Aromatoleum petrolei: one gene and its partner. The protein of the gene in region 2 interacts with the protein of the main gene of each other region in a pairwise test. Links are inferred from orthologs where the notes say so. Each region holds a gene or a part of one and is shown on either strand. Other genes may lie near its edges.

Region 1 (9,394 bases), 2.3 Mb from region 2 along the record:
CGATTACGTGCTGTTACGCGGTTTCGGCTGGCTCGACGGATCCTTGCACGGCGATGTTGCTGTACGTCGGGGACTGCAGGCGCTGCAGGGAACGGAGGGCAGGGTGGGCGAAGCCGAGGCCAAGGAGTGGCTCGCCCGCTATGCGCCGTGGCGCGCGCTAGTGGCGGCACACCTGTGGGCTGCGGGGAAAGCTGCTGCGTATTGACGGGCCTGTGCCCGTGGATTTATTTGTACGATTACGCCGACATGATCACGTACCTCAACATGAAGGATTTCGCGATGCGCGAGCGCGACAGGGAGGGAGCCCGCGGCCGATGACGGAACCGGCATTCATCGACATCGACGGCCGGCAGGTGCGCCTGCGGGGCGACTGGACGCTTGCGAACCACGCCGCGCTCGCGGCCGATGTCGCACGCCTGCGCCCCGGGATCGCCGATGCCGTCGTGGTCGATCTCGGCGACGTCGGCGAACTCGATACCGCCGGTGTCAGCCTCATGCACGACCTGCTGGGCAAGGATCGGCTCGCCGCGCTGGCCGCGGACGGGAGCCCGCTGCCGCCCGAACGCCGTGCCCTGCTGCAGGCGGTGGTCGGCGTGATCGATGCTGCCGCACCCGCGCCAGGCGTCGCAGGCTACGCCTTCGGCGACATAATGGAGCGCGCGGGCATCGGCATGCTTGCGTTCTGGCGCCACGTGATCGACATCGCCGGCTTCATCGGCATCACGCTGGAGACCTCGTTCCATGTGATGCTGCGCCCGCGGCGCTGGCGCATCACCTCGCTCGCCGCGAACCTCGAACGCACGGGCCTCGACGCCGTGCCCATCGTCGCGCTGCTGACCTTCCTTGTCGGCGCGGTGGTCGCCTTCCTCGGCGCCACGGTGCTGGCCGATTTCGGCGCCAGCATCTTCGCCGTCGACCTCGTCGCGTTCTCCTTCCTGCGCGAGTTCGGGCCGATGCTCACCGCGATCATCGTCGCCGGCCGCACGGCAAGCGCCTTCACGGCGCAGATCGGTTCGATGCGCGCGAACGAGGAGATCGACGCGATCCGCGTGGGCGGCTTGAGCCCCGTCGAGCTGCTCGTCGTGCCGCGCGTCGCCGCGCTGCTGCTCGCCCTGCCGATGCTCAGCTTCATCGCGATGATCTCGGGCATTGTCGGCGGCATGCTGGTGTGCGCGATGACGCTAGAGATCTCGCCTACGATGTTCCTGTCCGTGCTGGAAAGCCACGTCGGGCTCCGGCACTTCATCATCGGCATCGCCAAGGCACCGATCTTCGCCTTCCTGATCGCGGTCATCGGCTGCCTGGAAGGCTTCAGGGTCGAGGGCAGCGCGCAGTCCGTCGGCGAGCACACGACCTCGGCCGTCGTGCAGTCCATCTTCATTGTGATCGTCGTCGATGCGGTGGCGGCGCTCTTCTGCATGGAGATGGGCTGGTGACCAACATTATCGAAGTGCGCGGCGTTCGCAACCAGTTCGGCCGTCAGGTGGTGCACGATGGCCTGGACCTCGACGTGCGGCGCGGCGAGATCCTGAGCGTGGTGGGCGGCTCGGGTACCGGCAAGTCCGTCCTGCTGCGCACCATCGTCGGCCTCAACCGCCCGGCGGCCGGTCGCGTCAGCGTGTTCGGCGAGGATCTGCTCGCCCTGCCTGCGCTGCGGCGGGCCGCCATCGAGCGGCGCTTCGGCGTGCTGTTCCAGAAAGGGGCACTGTTTTCCTCGCTGACTGTGGCGGAAAATGTCGCCCTGCCGCTGATCGAGCATGCCGGGCTCAAAGCCGCGGACGCCGCCCGGCTCGCCGCGCTGAAGATCGCGCTCGCGGGCCTGCCCGCCAACGCAGGCGAGAAGTATCCGGCAGACCTCTCCGGCGGCATGATCAAGCGCGCGGCCCTCGCGCGCGCGCTTGCGCTCGACCCCGACATCCTGTTTCTGGACGAGCCGACCGCAGGGCTGGACCCGATCGGCGCGGCCGCGTTCGACGCGCTCATCCTGACCCTGCGTGATGCGCTCGGCCTCACCGTCTTCATGGTCACGCACGATCTCGACACCATCTACACCATCACCGACCGCGTTGCCGTGCTCGCGCAAAAGCGTGTGCTCGTGAACGAGCGTCTCGACGTCGTCGTGGACGTCGACGACGCCTGGATCCGGGAATACTTCCACGGTCCGCGCGGACGTGCCGCGGCGCAGGCGGTTTCTTCTGCGCACGGTGTGTCGCACAAACTTTCCCATGGGGGGCAGAGCTGAATGGAAACACGCGCCCATCACATATTGATCGGATTCTTCACCCTGCTGGTGGTCGGCGCGGCGCTGATGTTCGCGCTGTGGCTCGGCAAGGCCGACAGCGATAAGCAGTTCCGCACCTACGACGTGGTCTTCCAGGAGGCGGTCACGGGCCTCTCCAAGGGTAGCACGGTCGAGTTCAACGGCATCAAGATCGGCGACGTGTTCAGTCTGCGGCTCGATCCGCAGGATCCGCGCCGAGTGTTCGCGCGCGTGCGTGTCGATGCCGAGGCCCCGGTGCGCAGCGACACTCGTGCGCGCCTGGTGCCTGCCGGGATCACCGGCATCTCGGTCATCCGCCTGAGCAGCGGCGACGATCCGGCGAGCAAGCCGCTGGAGGGTGAAGCCGGGCAGGTCCCGGAGATCGTCGCCACGCCGTCGCCGCTCAGCAAGCTGCTGGCCGACGGCGAGGATGCCATGCTCAACGCGAATCAGGTGCTGCTGCAGGTGCGCGAGCTCTTTTCCGCACAGAACGTCGAGAGCGTCGGCCGCATGCTGCAGAGCCTGGAGCAGGCGACCGGGGCGATCGCCGCCCAGCGCGAAGACCTCGGCCGTGCGCTGAAGGAACTAGCCGGGGCCAGCGAGCAGGCGAATACGACGCTGGCCGAAGCGGCGAAGCTGGCCAAGGCGACCAACCGGCTCGTCGATGAGCGTGGCGTGCAGACGCTGCAGAGCGCGCAGAATGCGATGGCCGCCTTCGAGCGCGCGATGCAGAACGTCGACGCGCTGCTCGCCGAAAACCGCGCCCAGTTCGCCTCCGGTGTACGGGGCGCGGCGGAACTGGGGCCCGCACTCACCGAACTGCAGGACACCCTCGTGTCGGTGCGGACGATCGCCCGGCAGCTCGAAAACCGTCCCGCGGACTACCTGCTGGGCAATGAGACGATGAAGGAGTTCAAGCCATGACCACCGATTGCCGGAGCGCCCGGCGCGGTGGGAGCGGGATGCGCCGCGCGGCCTGGCTGGCCGCAACGCTACTTCTCGGCGCGTGTTCCGTGCTGCCGAAGGCGGAGCCGGTCGACACCTTCCTCCTTCCCTTCGCCCCGGCGCCTGCCGCCGTGACCGCCACGCCGCTTCCCGTTTCATTGCGCGTGGCCAAACCCGCCAGCGGTGTGCATCTTGCCGGACAGCGCATCGTCGTCATTCCTCAGGACAACCAGGTGAGCGTGTACCAGGGCGCGAGTTGGAGCGAACCCGCACCGGTGCTGATGCGCGATCGGCTGATCGACGCCCTGCGTGCGGATGGCCGGATCGCCGCGTTGAGCAGCGACGAAGCCCGGCTGCAGGCGGATTACGAAATCGTCAGCGACCTGCGCGCCTTCCAGAGCGAATACCGCGGAGGGGTTCCAGAGGCGGTCGTGCGGCTTGATGCGCGCCTGGTGGAGCGCGAAAGCAGGCGCATTCTCGCGAGCCGGACCTTCACGTCAGGCGAGCGCGCAACGGCTAGCGATGTCCCGGCCGTCGTGAATGCACTGGGGGTGGCGTCGACGCGCCTCGCGACTGAAGTCGCAACCTGGGCGGTGGACGAAATCCGGCAGACCCCGCTGCGGCAGTGACGCCGCCCGCCCTGGGGGCGGCAAGCTCGGGCGGCTGGGTGGGGCACTACTTTCGGTGCGACTCCTGCCACTTGTCCAGCGAAACCAGCACCCTGTCGAGCAGGATGTGCAGGTGCTCCCAGTCCTCCCTGCTGAGATCCGCGAACATCTCGCGTTCGAGCCCGCGACCGATCTCTTCACCATCGCGCCAGACCTGCATGCCAAGCTCGGTCAGCGCGAGGTGCTGTTGACGGTTGTCATTGACGTTGGGGCTGCGCGTGATGAGGCCGCCGTCCTCGAGAAACGCGATGTTCTTCGACAACAGGGTCTTGTCGAGGACCAGCATGTTGCCGAGATCCTTCGCGGTGATGCCGGGGTGGTCGTGCACGAGACGCAGAACGCGCAGCTCGCGGACGCCAAGGCCGAAGGCCTTTTTGAAGTACGTATTGCCCGCCTTGATCGAGATGGTCTTGATCAGGTCGAGCTTGTAGGTGAGATAGGGCGCGTTGGTGTCGTTCATCATGATGCGTTGCCGGCACGATGTCGCCCGGAATGCTCCGTTGGCGTGAAAAAAGGGCAACTCCATTATGACGGAGTTGCCCCGGCCGGAACAGCGCGAGCCGTGATTGGCAGGACTCGGCGTAGGAAAGATTCCGCAAGTGCGACCCAATATGCGCCCCCGATCGGCAGGTTGCGGTTGTGGAAGGCATATCGGGGGGCACCATCGGCGACTCGGCGTCGCCGGTGAGGAATACGCCGACCGATACGACCGCGGAATCGAGCGGGGCGAGCGGCGTGCCGGGACGAAACGCGAGGGGTGAGCTGGCGCCGGAGCGGGCGCCGCAAAGTCGGCTCAGGCCGCTTCGAAATGCTCCAGCATGAGCTGCAGGCTGGTGACGCCGTTATACTCGTTCGGCGCCAGGCGGAACGCCGCGCGGATCTGCTGCGGCGCACCCTCGGCAAAATTGAAGCGGATCCCGTCGAAGCGCACGTTGTTCCTGGACAGCTGCAGCTTGAGGTGCTTGTCCTTCAGCAGTCGTTGGTTGTCGACGCGGAACACGTCGTCGAACAGCGGTGCCGGAAAGCCCTGGCCCCAGATATCCTGCTCGATCAGCCGTGCGGCTTCCAGGCTCATGTAACCGGTTTCGAGCGGCCCGTCGGTGTCCAGCGTGCGCGTCAGGTCCGCGGGTGCCACGAGGGACTGAACGGCTTCCTCGAACACGCGCTGAAAGCGGTCATAGTCCGCCTCGCGGATCGTCAGGCCCGCGGCCATCGAGTGCCCGCCAAAGCGCAGAATCAGGTCGGGATGCTGCTTGCTGACCAGATCGAGGGCATCCCGCAGATGCAGGTTCTGGATCGAGCGGCCCGAGCCCTTCAGCTGCCCCTCGTCGCCCCGCGCAAACGCGATCACCGGGCGGTGCAGCCTCTCCTTGATTCGGCCGGCAACGATCCCGATCACGCCCTGGTGCCAGTCCGGCTCGAACAGGCTGACGGTCGCGCAATTGCCCGGGTCGAAATCCGCCAGGCGCAGCAGGGCGCCTTCCTGCATGTCCTGCTCGATGCTGCGGCGTTCGCGGTTGAGCCGATCGAGCTCCTGTGCGATGTTGAGCGCGCGGCCCATGTCGTCGGTGACCAGGCACTCGATGCCGAGGCTCATGTCCGAAAGGCGGCCAGCGGCGTTCAGGCGCGGGCCGAGCCCGAACCCCATGTCGAAAGTGCTCGCGCGCGTGGCGTCGCGGCCGGCGACCGAGAACAGCGCGCGGATGCCTGGCTGCATGCGGTCCGCTCGCATCCGCGCGAGACCTTGCGAGACGAGGATACGGTTATTGTGGTCGAGCTTCACGACGTCCGCGACCGTGCCGAGGGCCACGAGATCCAGCAGCTCGCCAAGGTTCGGCTCCTGGCGGCCGGCAAATGCGCCGCGTTCCCGCAACTCGGCGCGCAGCGCGAGCATGGTGTAAAACATCACGCCTACGCCGGCGAGCGACTTGCTCGGGAAGTCGCAGCCGGGCTGGTTCGGATTCACGATCACGTCGGCATCGGGAAGCGTGTCACCCGGCAGGTGGTGGTCGGTGATCACCGTCGCCATGCCGTAGCTGCGCGCCGCAGCAACCCCCTCCACGCTGGCGATGCCGTTGTCGACGGTGATCAGCACGTCCGGCTCCATGCGCGCGGCCAGCTCGACGATGGCAGGCGTCAGCCCATAGCCGTATTCGAAGCGGTTCGGCACCAGGTAGCCGACGTCGGCACCGAAGGCTCGCAGCGCCCGCACGCCGACCGCGCAAGCCGTTGCGCCGTCGCAGTCATAGTCGGCGACGATCACCATGCGCGCGCCGGCCTCGATCGCATCGGCGAGCAGCGCGCCCGCTTCGCGCGCCCCCTTCAGGGCTGCGGGCGGAATGAGCGCCTTGAGCGAGTAGTCGAGTTCTTCACGGCGCGAGATGCCGCGCGCGGCGTAGATGCGGGCCAGCAAGGGGTGGGTGCCGGCGTCGATCAGGCGCTGCATGGAGCGGGGCGGAATCGCCCGCGGCTGGATTCGGGTCATCGTGTGCCTGGGGGGTGAGGAGGGGCGAGGTCGGCCACGCCACCCGGCAGCGCCGCGGCTGCGGGTGCGATCGACTTCAGCAGGGTGTCTAGCGAGAGGGGCTTGCGCCAGAATTTCCATGCATCGGTGGCGCGCGCCTCGAGCGTCATCGTTCCACGGTCGCCCGGCGCCGTGAGCTTCAGCACGCGCAGGCGTTTGCCACGCAGGGCCGCCGCGAGCGGCGCAAACCAGGCCTGCTCCAGCATCGCCAGCCGGTTCCGCCAGCTGTCGATGTCGAGATGCCGCGCGGGGAGCATCAGATCTTCCAGCACGACCAGCGAGTTGCCTTCCAGGGCCTTGGCGCAGTTTGGCGCCGCAACTGGGGTGCCGGCCGCGAGGGCGAAACCACGCACGAGCGGGTCGGCGGTCTGGATCGTGCGTGCGCCCGATTGCGCGGCGGCGCGAAGCGTGCCCGCGCCCCAGAACCACAGGCTGTTCGCCGGCCTGCGACCGGCAGCCTCGCGCGCCTGATTGACAGGATGGTTGTGCAGCACCACCTGCAGTTCGTTCATCGTGCGCTGCCACAGGCGCGCGTCATCGCCTTCCGGAAGGAAGTCGCGGATGGGGCGCCCGACAACGTCGTGCAACGGAAAGAAGCGTGTGCGGGTCGGTGCCTTCAGGCGCAGGTACCAGCGGTTCGGCGTCGCGGCCTCGAAGCTTCCGAGGTCGCCGAAGGTGGTGTTCAGTTCCGCGACGAGCGGCGCAACCTCGTCCGCGCGCAGTTCGTCCGCTGGAAATTCGCCGAGCAGCAGGTGCTCGCGTGCGAACGAGAGGTTGACCGGGTCGGCGCACAGCCAGTCCGTGTCGACTGCAGGTGCGGGGAGATCGGGTTCGCCGAGCCGGCGCAGGGCGGCGAGGGGAAGCGCTCCCGCATCGGCGGGATAGCCCATCAGCCGTGCGAGCTGCGCATCGAGCGGTTCGAAAGGCACGAGGCTGCGCCGTCCCTGGCCGAGCAGCCATGCGAGCGAAGTCAGTTGGAGGCCCGAGGCGGGCCCGAGGGCGGAGACCGCCGGCCAGAGCAGGCCGGGGACGACAAGATGAATCTGCATGGGACGCCGGGTGAAAATCCGCGGCGCAGAGTCTAGCATATCGGCCCGCCCCGCTCGAGCGTGGCACGCAGGGCGCAGGCGGAATCCTGGTTCGTCGCCGCTTAAGCCTTCTTCGCCCAGGCCATGCAATAGCCGTTGGGAGAGATCTCGGTGTCGTTCAGGAAGACCTTGCAGGCGCCCGGGGCGGTCGGCGAGGCGCCCGGGATGAACAGGTTGCAGCTTTCGCACTTCTTGTCGCCTTCAGGCGTGTCCTTGTATTTCATCGACGTGCGGATGCCTTCGTTCTTCGCAGCCAGGGCGACGATCGGAATCATTGCGAGGGTCATGCCACCATCTTCAACATGTTGCGGCGGGACTGATTCATCGGACTCTCCTGTTATTGCCCATGTCGGGCGACAGTGATTATCCAGATTAGATAATTATTATTCCAATGAAATTGCATGCGAAGCCCGTCGCATGCGCGCGGTGCGGCGCATGCGGCCGCGTGATCTGACCCGGAAACGATTCGGGCGTCGCGGAACCGGCTCTGCTGGTCCCGCGACGCCCGTCCGGAATCGGGATGCACTTACGGCATCCGCGGCGGCTTATTTCCCGCGAACGAGGACCAACGACGTGGTCGCGAGGCGGACCAGGTCCTCCGCGACGTTGCCGACGAACAGGCGAGCGAAGCCGCGGCGCCCGTGCGTTCCGGCGACGATCACGTCCGCCTGCCACGCATTGGCACCCTCGACGATCCACTCGGCGACGCGCTTGTGGGCCAGTTCGATCTTGTTGTCGCTCTCGAGCAGCGCCGAGTCCGCCTGCACGCCGGCATCGGCGGCCTTCTTTACCGCGGCCTCGAGCAGGGCCTTGCCGGCCTTGCGCATGGCTTCCTCGACCTGCGCGACGTCGAGCAGGGCCTCCAGCCCAACCGTGCTGCGCACGGGGGCTTCGTCCGCGACGTGCACGATGCGCAGGGCTGCTCCCAGAGCCTTGGCGAGCGTGATCGCTTCGTCCAGGGCGGCATTGGAGGTCGCGCTGTCATCGACCGCGACCAGAATCCTCTTGTACATGTGATGCTCCGATGAATACGGGATGATTGTTTGCGCGGCGTGGCCGGCACCGTCCGGAAACCGGGTGCCAGCCACGCCCCCGGGTCCTTACGGCGTGGGAACCAGTAGGGTGAAGGGCGGCACGTATGCCTGCAAGGTCACCAGCAGGCCGACGAGGATGGCCAGCGCGATCGAGTGGAAGAACACGTAACGCAGGATGTCGCCTTCATGCCCGAACCAGCGCGTTGCGGTACTGGCGACGACGATTGACTGGGCATCGATCATCTTGCCCATCACGCCGCCGGAGCTGTTGGCCGACGCCATTAGGATCGGATTCAGGCCGAGTTGTTCCGCCGTGACCTTCTGCAGCCCCCCGAACAGCACGTTCGCGGCGGTGTCCGATCCGGTCAGCGCGACGCCCAGCCAGCCCAACAGGGTGCCGAACAGCGGGTATAGCGCGCCGGTGTTGGCGAAGGCGAGGCCCAGCGTGGCGTCGAGGCCGGAGTAACGCGTCAGGTAGCCGAGGCCCAGCATGATGACAATGGTCAGCAGCGACATCTTGACCAGCTTGATCGTGCGCCAGTAGACACCGAAGAGCTGGCCCAGGCTGAACTTCATCAGCAGGCCGGAGACGATCGCGGCGATAAAGATGCCGCTACCGGTGGCCGACAGCCAGTTGAAGGTGTACACCGCGGCTTCCTTGTGCGGGGAGGCGACGACCGGCGGAACCTTCTCGATCAGGTTGTGCAGTCCGGTGAAGGGGATCTTGAAAACCGAGATCGTGTCCAGCCACTTCTTGAAGTCCGGAATGCCCCAGATGAACACGAACACGGTGAGCACGATCCAGGGCACCCAGGCGGCGATCACCGCACGTCGGTCAGGGCGCACGCTCGATGCAGGAGCGGCCGTTTCCTGCG
Region 2 (9,552 bases):
CTGTCGGGGCGAGAGGTTGTGCTGGAATTCGAGGTTCTGACGCCGCGTCGTGAAGCTGTCGTTCACCGGAATCGAGACCGGACCGAGGATCGCCTGCAGCGGTCCCGTGTTGACCGCCCACTCGTTGCTCGTGCGCTCGTAGGCGTAGTAACCCGACAGCAGGAACTCCTCGTCCGGACTGACGGCATGGCGCCAGCGCAGATGGCCGAAGTGCTCGCGCGTGTCCATGTCGCGTTCGGGATGGGAATTGAACGGCGTGTTCGGATAACCCGTTCCGCGCGCGATGTCGGTGAGGCCGGCGAGAAAAGTCAGCTCGTCGTGCTCGCTCAGTTGCAGGTCGCTGCGCAGGGTTGCGCGGTGGCGGTCACGGCTGTCGTTGAGGTCGTGCACGCCTTCGTCGCGCAGGTGTTGCGCCGTGATGCGCAGGCCCAGGGGCCCCGAACGCGTGACGAAGCGGCCGCTGACTTCGGAGTATTCGCCCGTGCCGCCCGCGACCGAGACCGTCGCACCGCTCTCCTCCGCGGTGTGGCGCGTGATGATGTTCACCACGCCCATGTAGGCGTTCGTGCCGTAGGACGCCGCGTCGGTGCCGCGCACCACCTCGATGCGTTCGATGTCCTCGATTGCCAGCGGGAAGGAATTGCGCCCGAAGCTGCCGAAATAGGCCGCGCTCACCGAGCGGCCGTCGATCAGGATCTGCAATTCCTGCGGCGTGTCACGGTTCGGGCCGTGGTAGCTGACCCACTGCTCGCTGCCGCGTTCCTTCGCCACCAGCATGCCCGGCACCAGGCGCAGCAGGCGGTCCAGGCTGCGGTAACCGGTCGCGCGTATCGTTTCGCGATCGAGCACGGTCAGTGCCGCGGGCACCTCGTTCTGCGGCCGTGGCATGCGCGACACGGTGAGCACCACCGGAAGCGAGTCGAAATAGCTCGATTCCGGAATCTGTGGATCCGGCGAAGTTTCCGGCCCGATTCCGGATTGGGCGGCCGCGATGGATGAACAAGCGGCGATCGACGCCGCCGCAACGGTGCGGAAATATAAGCAGAAAGACATAGATTGTTATTGTTCGAAGTCCCGTGGTGCGGGGCATTGACGCAAACCGGAGTATAAGCCGCAGCGACGCGTCGCGGTTGCTGGAGGTGTCCCGATCTGCCCATGCGGAGTAACATCTTCGGCGCATGCCAACGCCCAGCGCTCCACCATGACCCTCACCGATCTCCGCTACCTCATCGCCCTCGCCCACGAGCGCCACTTCGGCCGCGCGGCCGAAAAGTGCCATGTCAGCCAGCCCACGCTCTCGGTCGCGATCAAGAAGGTCGAGGACGAACTCGGCGTGCAGCTCTTCGAACGCAGCGCCACCGAGGTCAAGATCACCTCCACCGGCCAGCGCATCGTCGCCCAGGCCGAGAAGGTGCTGATGGAAGCGGCGCAGATCCCCGAGATCGCCGCGGCCGGCAAGGATCCGCTGTCCGGGCCGTTGCGCCTGGGGGTGATCTACACCATCGCCCCCTACCTGCTGCCGCGGCTGATCCCGCGCGTGCACAAGCTCGCGCCGCGCATGCCGCTGATCATCCACGAGAACTACACCACGCGGCTGCTCGAAGCGCTCAAGCGCGGCGAACTCGACGTCATCGTCCTGTCGCTGCCCTTCGACGAGGCGGGCGTCGTCGCGCAGCCGGTGTATGACGAGCCCTTCCGCGTGCTGATGCCGGCGACCCACCCGTGGACGGCGCTCGAGTACATCGACCCGGACAAGCTCGCCGACGACCAGCTGCTGCTGCTCGGCGCGGGCAACTGCTTCCGCGACCAGGTGCTCGAAGTGTGCCCGCACTGCCGCAGCGTCAGCGGCCTGCAGCGCACGCTGGAAGGCAGCTCGCTGGAGACGATCCGCCACATGGTCGCCACCGGCCTCGGTGTCACCGTGCTGCCCAGCACCGCCGCGGACGACCTGCCGGCGCAGAACGCGCTGGTCGCCGTGCGGCCCTTCTCCGACCCCGAACCCTCGCGACGGGTTGTGCTCGCGTGGCGCGTCACCTACCCGCGCAGCGGCGCGATCGACGTCCTGCGCACCGCCATCCTCGAGAGCGACCTGCCCGGCGTGCGCCCGATCGGGCGTGCGGCGCCGCTGGAGCTCGCCTGAGGCGATTTGACCCGACAGGCAGACGCACCTTCGGGCTGAGCTTGTCGAAGCCCTGCCAATGCCCTTCGGCATCGCTCAGGACAGCTTCGTCGAAGGGTCCAGCCCCGAAGGTCGTGCCTTGCCGGGATCGTCGTCTTTCCCGGGCACCGGCCGGCGTGACCGATTGCCGCGCCGTTCCGCCCGCCGGCGACTAGCGTGAAACTATGCCTTCCCCGGGGGAGCGCCGTGAATGCACCGCTCGTGATCGTCGGCACCGGCTTCGCCGGCTATGCGCTGTTGCGTGCCTTGCGCCAGCGCGACCGCCAGCGCGCGATCCACATGATCGGCGCGGACGACGCCTCGGCCTATTCCAAGGACCAGCTCCCCGCGGGCCTCGCCCATCAGCGTGAGGCCGACGAACTGGTGATCGCGACCGCGGAGCAAATGGCCTACCGCTTCGAGGCCAGCATCACCCCGCGCCGCCGTGCGCTCGCGATCGACCTCGCCGGCCGCGTGCTGCGCACCGACAACCCTGCGCAGCCGGAGCTGCCGTGGTCGCAGCTGGTGCTCGCGACGGGCGCGGAATCGGTCCGGCCGGCGAACGTGCGCGGCAGCGCCGCCGCGGCCGTCCTCACCGTCGGCAGCCTCGCCGAGTACGCCTACCTGCGCTCCGAACTTGCCGGGCGCAGGCGTGTTGCCGTCGTCGGCGGCGGCATTCGCGGCTGCGAGCTGGCGGAAAGCCTCAAGCGCGGCGGCTGCGAAGTGAGCTTGCTGGAAGCGGGCCCGAACCTGCTTGCAGGCAGGGTCCCTGCCCTGAGTGCGCAACGCATCGCCGACGCGCTCGCCGCGGCCGGCGTGCACATCCGCACCGAGGACGGTGTGCAGCGCATCGACCAGGGCATGCACGAGCTCGATGTCACGACCCTGGGCGGCCAGCCGCTCGCCGTCGACGTGCTCGTCGCCGCGCTGGGCACCCGACCGCGCGTGCAGCTCGCACGGGCCGCGGGGCTGGACGTCGCCACGGGCATCGTCGTCGATGCGGTCATGCACAGCTCGGCCGAGGGCATTCACGCGCTGGGCGGCTGTGCGGAATTCGAGGGACGCGTGTTCGAGCTCGGGGAGGACATCGAAACCGGTGCGCAGGTGCTCGCCGACGTGCTCGCGGGGCACACCGCGCGTATGCGCTGGAAGGCGCGCGTCCGGCGCCTGAACCTGGAATGCTGCCCGGTGGCGCTGTGCGAGCCGCCGCCCGTCGCCGGCGAATGGCACGAATCGGCCACCGCCCGCGGCGTGCGCGCGCTGTTCCATGACCGCGCAGGGGCGCTGCGCGGTTTCGCGCTGGTCGGGGAGCCAGTCGGCGAAAGCAGCAGCCTGGTCGGCCGCGTCGCGCGCTGACGCGCGCCTCCGTTCAGGCTTCCTTGCGCGTGCGCGTGCCGGTCTTGCGCGCAGCCGGTTTGGCCTTGTCGGCGGCCTCGGCCGCCGAGCCTTCCTTGTCGGCTCCGTCGCCGGCCTTGGTCTTCGCTCCGGCCTTGGGTGCCTTCGGCTCGAACTCGAAGCCCACCTTGCCGTCCGCTCCCCGCACGAGGAAGGCCGAGAACTTGCGCTTGGTGCGCGTCGACACGAAACCCTTGAGCAGGTCGGTGCGGCCGTCGGCGAGCAGCTTCGCCATCTGCTCGCGCTCCACCGGCTGCTGCAGGATGACCTTGCCCGAGCGGAAGTCGCAGGCCTTCTCCGGCCCCACCGACTTCGCGCACACGTAGGCCATGCCGTGCTCGTACACCGGCGCGGCGCACTTCGGGCACGCGCCCAGGGCCTCCTGGCCGGAGAAATCCACCGGCTCGGCGCCCTCGCCGTCGTCCTTCGGCTGGCCGAAGTCGAATTCCGGCTGCTTGTCGTCGTTGAGCCTGATCTCGGCGTTGAAGAGCCGCCCCATCTTGCTGCGGAAGCCCATCAGCGGGCCGACCTTGCCCGCGCGCAGCAGGGTCTCGATCTCGTCGATCTCGAATTGCCGCCCGGCGACGATCTTCCACGCGCTCCAGTCGCAGCCTTGGCAGGCGAACTTCTTGTAGTTCTCCTTCACGACGCCGCCGCATTTCGGGCACGGCGTAGCCAGCGTGACGAAGTCGCCCGGCACGGTGTCCGACTCGTAGCGCTTCGCACGCTCGACGACCTCGCGCGCCATCTCCGCGATCTCGCGCATGAACTCGGGGCGCGACAGCTGGCCGCGCTCCATCTGCGCGAGTTTGTGCTCCCATTCGCCGGTCAGCTCGGGCGAGGTCAGGGCCGACACGTCGAGGCCCTTCAGCAGCGTGATCAGCGAGAAGGCCTTGGCGCTCGGGATCAGCTCGCGCCCCTCGCGGTGGATGTACTGCTCCGCGATCAGGCCCTCGATGATCTGCGCGCGCGTCGCTGGAGTGCCCAGGCCGCGTTCGCCCATTGCCGCGCGCAGCTCCTCGTCGTCGACCATTTTGCCCGCGCCTTCCATCGCCGAGAGCAGGGTCGCTTCGTTGTAGCGTGCGGGCGGCTTGGTGACGAGCGACTTCACGAGGATGTCGTCGGTCGATACCGTCTCGTTCGGCTGCACCGCGCACAGCTGCGCGCCGCCGCCGCTGGCGCCATCCTCGTCGTCCTTGACGGCTTCCTTGCCGTACACGGCCAGCCAGCCCGAATTCACCAGCACCTTGCCCTCGGTCTTGAAGGCCTCGCCCGCGACGCGCGTGATGCGTGTCGTGATGCGGTATTCGGCCGCCGGGTAGAACACCGACAGGAAGCGCCGCGTCACCAGGTCGTAGATCTTGAACTCGGCTTCCGACAGGCTCTTCGGCAGCGTGCCGGTCGGGATGATCGCGAAGTGGTCGGAGATCTTGGCGTTGTTGAAGATGCGCTTGTTGGGCTTCACCCAGTCCTTCTTCGCGATCTCGTTCGCGAATGGCGCGTACTCGATCGGCAAGGCGCGCAGCACGTCCTTCACCGAGCCGAGGTAGTCCTCCGGCAGCGCGCGCGAATCGGTACGTGGGTAGGTCAGCACCTTGTGCTTTTCGTACAGCGCCTGCGCGATCTGCAGCGTCACGCGCGCGGAGAAGCCGAAGCGGCCGTTGGCCTCGCGCTGCAGGCTGGTGAGGTCGAAGAGCAGCGGCGAGAGCTGGGTCGAGGGCTTGGACTCCTCCGTGACCGTGCCGGGCTTGCCGTCGCACTTCGCCTTGATCGCCTCGGCCTGCGCCTTGTCCCACAGGCGGAAGGCGGTCGCGTGCTCGTCGCCCTCGGGCTTCCTGAACTTCTCGTCGAACCAGCGCCCTGCGTAGCTGCCGGCCTGGCAGCCGAAGGAAGCTTCCAGTTCCCAGTAATCGCGCGGCTTGAACTGGCGGATCTTCTGCTCGCGCTCGACGACGATCGCCAGGGTCGGCGTCTGCACACGCCCGACCGTGGTGAGGTGGAAGCCGCCGGTCTTGGAGTTGAACGCGGTCATCGCGCGCGTGCCGTTGATGCCGATCAGCCAGTCGCTCTCGGCGCGGCACACCGCCGCCTGGCGCAGGCCCTCGACCTCCTGCGCCGAGCGCAGCTGGGCGAAACCGTCGCGGATCGCGTTCGCCGTCATCGACTGCAGCCACAGGCGGCGCACCGGCTTGTCGCTCTTTGCGTGCTGCACGATGAAATTGAAGATCAGCTCGCCCTCGCGGCCCGCGTCACAGGCGTTGATCAGGCCGGTGACGTCCTTGCGCTTGATCAGCCGCGTCAGCAGTTTCAGGCGGTCGTCGGTCTTCTCGATCGGCTTGAGCGCGAACTGCGGGGGGATCACCGGCAGGTGGGCGAAGGTCCATTTGCCGCGCTTGACCTCGTACTCGTCGGGCACCACCAGCTCGAGCAGGTGGCCGACGGCCGATGAGAGCACGTACTCGTCGGACTCGAAATAGTCCTTTTCTTTCGTGAAGCCGCCCAGCGCGCGGGCGATGTCCTGCGCGACCGAGGGTTTCTCCGCGATGATCAGTTGCTTGCTCATGCCGCTTGGCCGCCTTGGAAAACCCTGCCGGTTTTCGTGTATGGGGTAATCGAGCGGCGCATGATAAGCAGGCCGCCGTCAAGGGTGCAAGCGCCGCGGACGCGCTCAGTGCAGGAGTTGCCCGCCTTCGTCGGCTTCTTCCCCGAGCAGTTCATCGACGATCAGGCTGTCGAGCGGCAGTTCGCGCTGCCACAGTACCATCAGCACGATCACCTTGAGCCGGGCGAGGCTGACGCCGAATCCGCTCAGCGCCAGCGTGCGCTCGATGATGATTTCCCGCGTTCCCGCGTCCAGCGCGCCGGCATTCTCGAGGAAGGCGAGGAAGCCGCGGCACTCGCTGCTCAGTTGCAGCTCTTCCTCGGCCGCATACACGCGGAATGCGCCCGCAGCGGGCGTCGTCGCGAGCGGCGAGGCGTCGGAAATGCTGCGCAGGCCCGAGAGCCAGTCGAGGGCTTCGGTGATCTCGTCCTCCTCGAAACCGGCCGCCGAAAGCTTGCGGGCGAGCTGGTCGATTTCGGGGCAGGCGGCGGCGTGAACGTAGTTCTCGAAGAGGTATACAAGGATGTCGAACATGGCGGCACACCGTCTGGTCAATGGCGCTGGAAGCGACCGCCGGGGAGTCGGCTGATCCGACCGTCGAGCTCCAGTGACAGCAGAATGGCGTAGAGCGCATCGAGCGTCAAGCCGCTGCGTGCGGCCAGGGTGTCGACATCGAGCGGGTCGTGTCCCAGGGCGTCGAGTACCGCGGCCTGTTCCGGCGGCAGGTCCGCGTGCGGCGCAGGCGCAGGGAACAGGGCGTGCGAAGCGTCCTCCTCCGCGCGCTTGCGTCCCCGTGCCGGGCTGCGGGCCGGCGGCGGGGCTGGTGCCCTTGTCCCGCCCCAGGCGAGTTCGTCGAGCACGTCGGCGGCCGTCTCGACCAGCTTGGCGCCGTCGCGGATTAGGCGGTGGCAGCCGCGCGCAAGCGGCGAATGGATGGAGCCGGGGATCGCGAGCACCTCGCGCCCGCATTCGGACGCGAGCCGCGCGGTGATCAGCGAGCCGCTGCCGACGGCCGCCTCGACGACCAGCACGCCGCGGGCGAGGCCGGCGATGAGGCGGTTGCGGCGCGGGAAGTTGTGTGGCAGCGCGGGCGTGCCGAGCGCCAGCTCACTGACGATGGCGCCGCGCTGCGCGATCTCGCGCGCGAGCGCCTGGTGGCGGGCGGGATAGACGCGGTCCGCCCCGGTGCCGATGACCGCGACGGTCTTGCCGTCGGCCTGCTCGAGTGCGCCGCGGTGGGCCGCGGCGTCGATGCCGAGCGCAAGTCCGCTGACGATCGTGAGCCCCGCGCCGGCGAGATGGTGGGCAAAGGCCTGGGCATTGGCGACGCCGCCCGGCGTCGCGGAACGGGCGCCGACGATCGCCAGCGCGCTCCCGGCGAGCAGCGCCGGATCGCCCTTCACGTACAGCAGCACCGGCGGGTCGGGGATCTCGAGCAGGCCGCGCGGATAGGCTGCGTCGGCGAGGGTGAGGATGTGGTTGCCCGGTTCCGCGGCCCATGCGAGGGCGGCGGCGATGCGCGCCTCGTCGGGCGCGGCGAAGAGGAGATCGGCGGTGTCCGCACCGGCGACCGCGGCGATTGCACTGCGGCCGGCGGCAAACACCTGCGCGGGCAGTCCGAACGCGGCGAGCAGACTGCGCTGGCGTTCGGGCCCGATGCCGGGGAGGAGGGTCAGCCGCAGCCAGGCGGAAAGATCGTCCTCCACTGCAGGAGTGTCAGGGCTTGCGTACGCTGTCGCCGACCGAGACCTGGCCGTCGGTCTCCATCACCAGCGCGTAGGACACGCGGTCGAAGACACGGAACACGAACAGGAGGCCGTAGCGCTTCTCGGGCAGGTTGTAGGTTTCCTTGTTGCCGTCGTCGTCCTTGTAGACGACCGAGCCGCGGTTGCGGTGCAGCGCCAGCACGTGGCCGCGCTCGATGCCTTCGCGTGCGCCGACGTTGAGCGTCACGACATGGTTGCGGCCGGTTTCGGCGACGCCGCGGTAGATGCTGATCAGACGGCCGGCAACCTCGTTCTCGGGCGCGTGCGGCACGTTGGAGAAGATCTCGGGCTTGTCGCTGACGAGCAGGCGGTCGCCGGTGCCGATTTCCTCGACCGCGCTGAGGATCTCGAGCGTGGCCGGCGTGCCGTTCTCGGTGACGCGCGCGGCGCCGAGGTACATCGCCTCGTAGCCGAGGACTTCCTTGGTGACCGGGTCGGTGAGCGGCTTGGCCGGGCGCAGCACCTGCCACACCTTCTGGTCTTCCTTGATGTTCTTCGCGAAGATGGTGTCGCCGGGGCCCATGTACACGCGGCTCGTCTCGGTCGCCACCACGGTGCCGGCGTCGGCCAGGCGTGCCTCGTCGACGACCAGCGGCTTGGTCAGGAAGGGCTCGATGTCCTGCATCGGGATGCTGGCCAGGGCGTCCTTGAGCTCTTCGTGATAGGCCTGCGGTTGCAGTTTCTGGTCGCCGATGCGGCGGCCGATCGACAGGTAGGGGCCGCTGCGGTCGAGCACGATGATCTGGCCGGGGTAAATCAGGTGCGGGTTGCGGATCTGGTCGCGGTTGAGGCGCCACACTTCGGGCCAGCGCCACGGTTCCTTGAGGAACTTGCCCGAGATTCCCCACAGCGTGTCCCCGCGCACGACCGTGTGGCTGTCGGGGGCATCGTCGGCGATCGCGGCCGGTGCCGCGAGCGCGGGGGCGCCGAGAAGGGTCGCAACGCTGAAGAGGAGAGGGAATATAATGCGGGTCATCGCTCGCTTCCGATTGGAACGGACCGGATTTCCGCTACCGGAACGCGTTCCGCCGGTCGAGGATCCAATCCGCAGACTCGATTCGAATGCCGGGGCGACCCCGACAGCATGCCAAAGCACTTGAAATTCTGCACGTAATGACTTAACCCGGCAAGCATTTATGGCGCTATTACCGATCCTCCGCTATCCCGACCCCCGTTTGCACACGCGCGCCGCCCCGGTTGCGCAGGTGGACGATTCGATCCGTCAGCTCGTCAAGGACATGGCCGAGACGATGTACGAGGCGCCCGGCATCGGGCTCGCCGCGACCCAGGTGGATGTGCACAAGCGGGTGGTGGTGATCGACGTCAGCGAGGACCGATCCGACCTGCGCGTGTTCATCAACGCCGAAATCCTGGAGAAGTCCGGCGAGCACATCGGCGAGGAAGGTTGCCTGTCGGTGCCCGGCATCTACGAGAGCGTGTGCCGCGCCGAGCGCGTGCGCGTGAAGGCGCTCGACGCCGACGGCAAACCCTTCGAACTGGAAGCGGACGGCCTGTTGGCGGTGTGCATCCAGCACGAGCTCGATCACCTCGAAGGCAAGGTCTTCGTCGAATACCTGTCGCCGTTGAAGCTCGGCCGCATCAAGACGCGGCTGGCGAAGAAAGCGCGGATC

Evidence for each region.
Region 1: the proteins of ToN1_RS12165 (region 2) and recJ interact in binary tests that used the Escherichia coli proteins (3 or more experiments, as listed by UniProt). The link is inferred for Aromatoleum petrolei from one-to-one orthologs.

The regions. Positions count from the first base shown.
Region 1 is NZ_CP059560.1:4,903,352-4,912,745, forward strand. Bases 4,013-7,012 are described here. They hold recJ (single-stranded-DNA-specific exonuclease RecJ), read right to left. Parts: upstream 6,359-7,012; coding sequence 4,667-6,358; downstream 4,013-4,666. Other genes in these bases: ToN1_RS22470 (MarR family winged helix-turn-helix transcriptional regulator), read right to left, coding at 4,013-4,336; ToN1_RS22480 (hypothetical protein), read right to left, coding at 6,355-7,012. Also shown: ToN1_RS22445 (DNA-3-methyladenine glycosylase family protein), read left to right, coding at 1-205; ToN1_RS22450 (ABC transporter permease), read left to right, coding at 315-1,436; ToN1_RS22455 (ABC transporter ATP-binding protein), read left to right, coding at 1,433-2,242; ToN1_RS22460 (MlaD family protein), read left to right, coding at 2,243-3,184; ToN1_RS22465 (ABC-type transport auxiliary lipoprotein family protein), read left to right, coding at 3,181-3,834; more of ToN1_RS22470, read right to left, coding at 3,881-4,012; more of ToN1_RS22480, read right to left, coding at 7,013-7,446; ToN1_RS22485 (high-potential iron-sulfur protein), read right to left, coding at 7,548-7,772; ToN1_RS22490 (universal stress protein), read right to left, coding at 8,031-8,498; ToN1_RS22495 (L-lactate permease), read right to left, coding at 8,586-9,394. UniProt on the Escherichia coli protein: Single-stranded-DNA-specific exonuclease.
Region 2 is NZ_CP059560.1:2,653,451-2,663,002, reverse strand. Bases 3,323-6,480 are described here. They hold ToN1_RS12165 (DNA topoisomerase III), read right to left. Parts: upstream 6,117-6,480; coding sequence 3,528-6,116; downstream 3,323-3,527. Other genes in these bases: ToN1_RS12160 (Smg family protein), read right to left, coding at 6,222-6,480; ToN1_RS12170 (NAD(P)/FAD-dependent oxidoreductase), read left to right, coding at 3,323-3,514. Also shown: ToN1_RS12180 (TonB-dependent receptor plug domain-containing protein), read right to left, coding at 1-1,053; ToN1_RS12175 (hydrogen peroxide-inducible genes activator), read left to right, coding at 1,202-2,140; more of ToN1_RS12170, read left to right, coding at 2,366-3,322; more of ToN1_RS12160, read right to left, coding at 6,481-6,689; DNA-processing protein DprA, read right to left, coding at 6,707-7,861; ToN1_RS12150 (LysM peptidoglycan-binding domain-containing protein), read right to left, coding at 7,872-8,897; def (peptide deformylase), read left to right, coding at 9,058-9,552.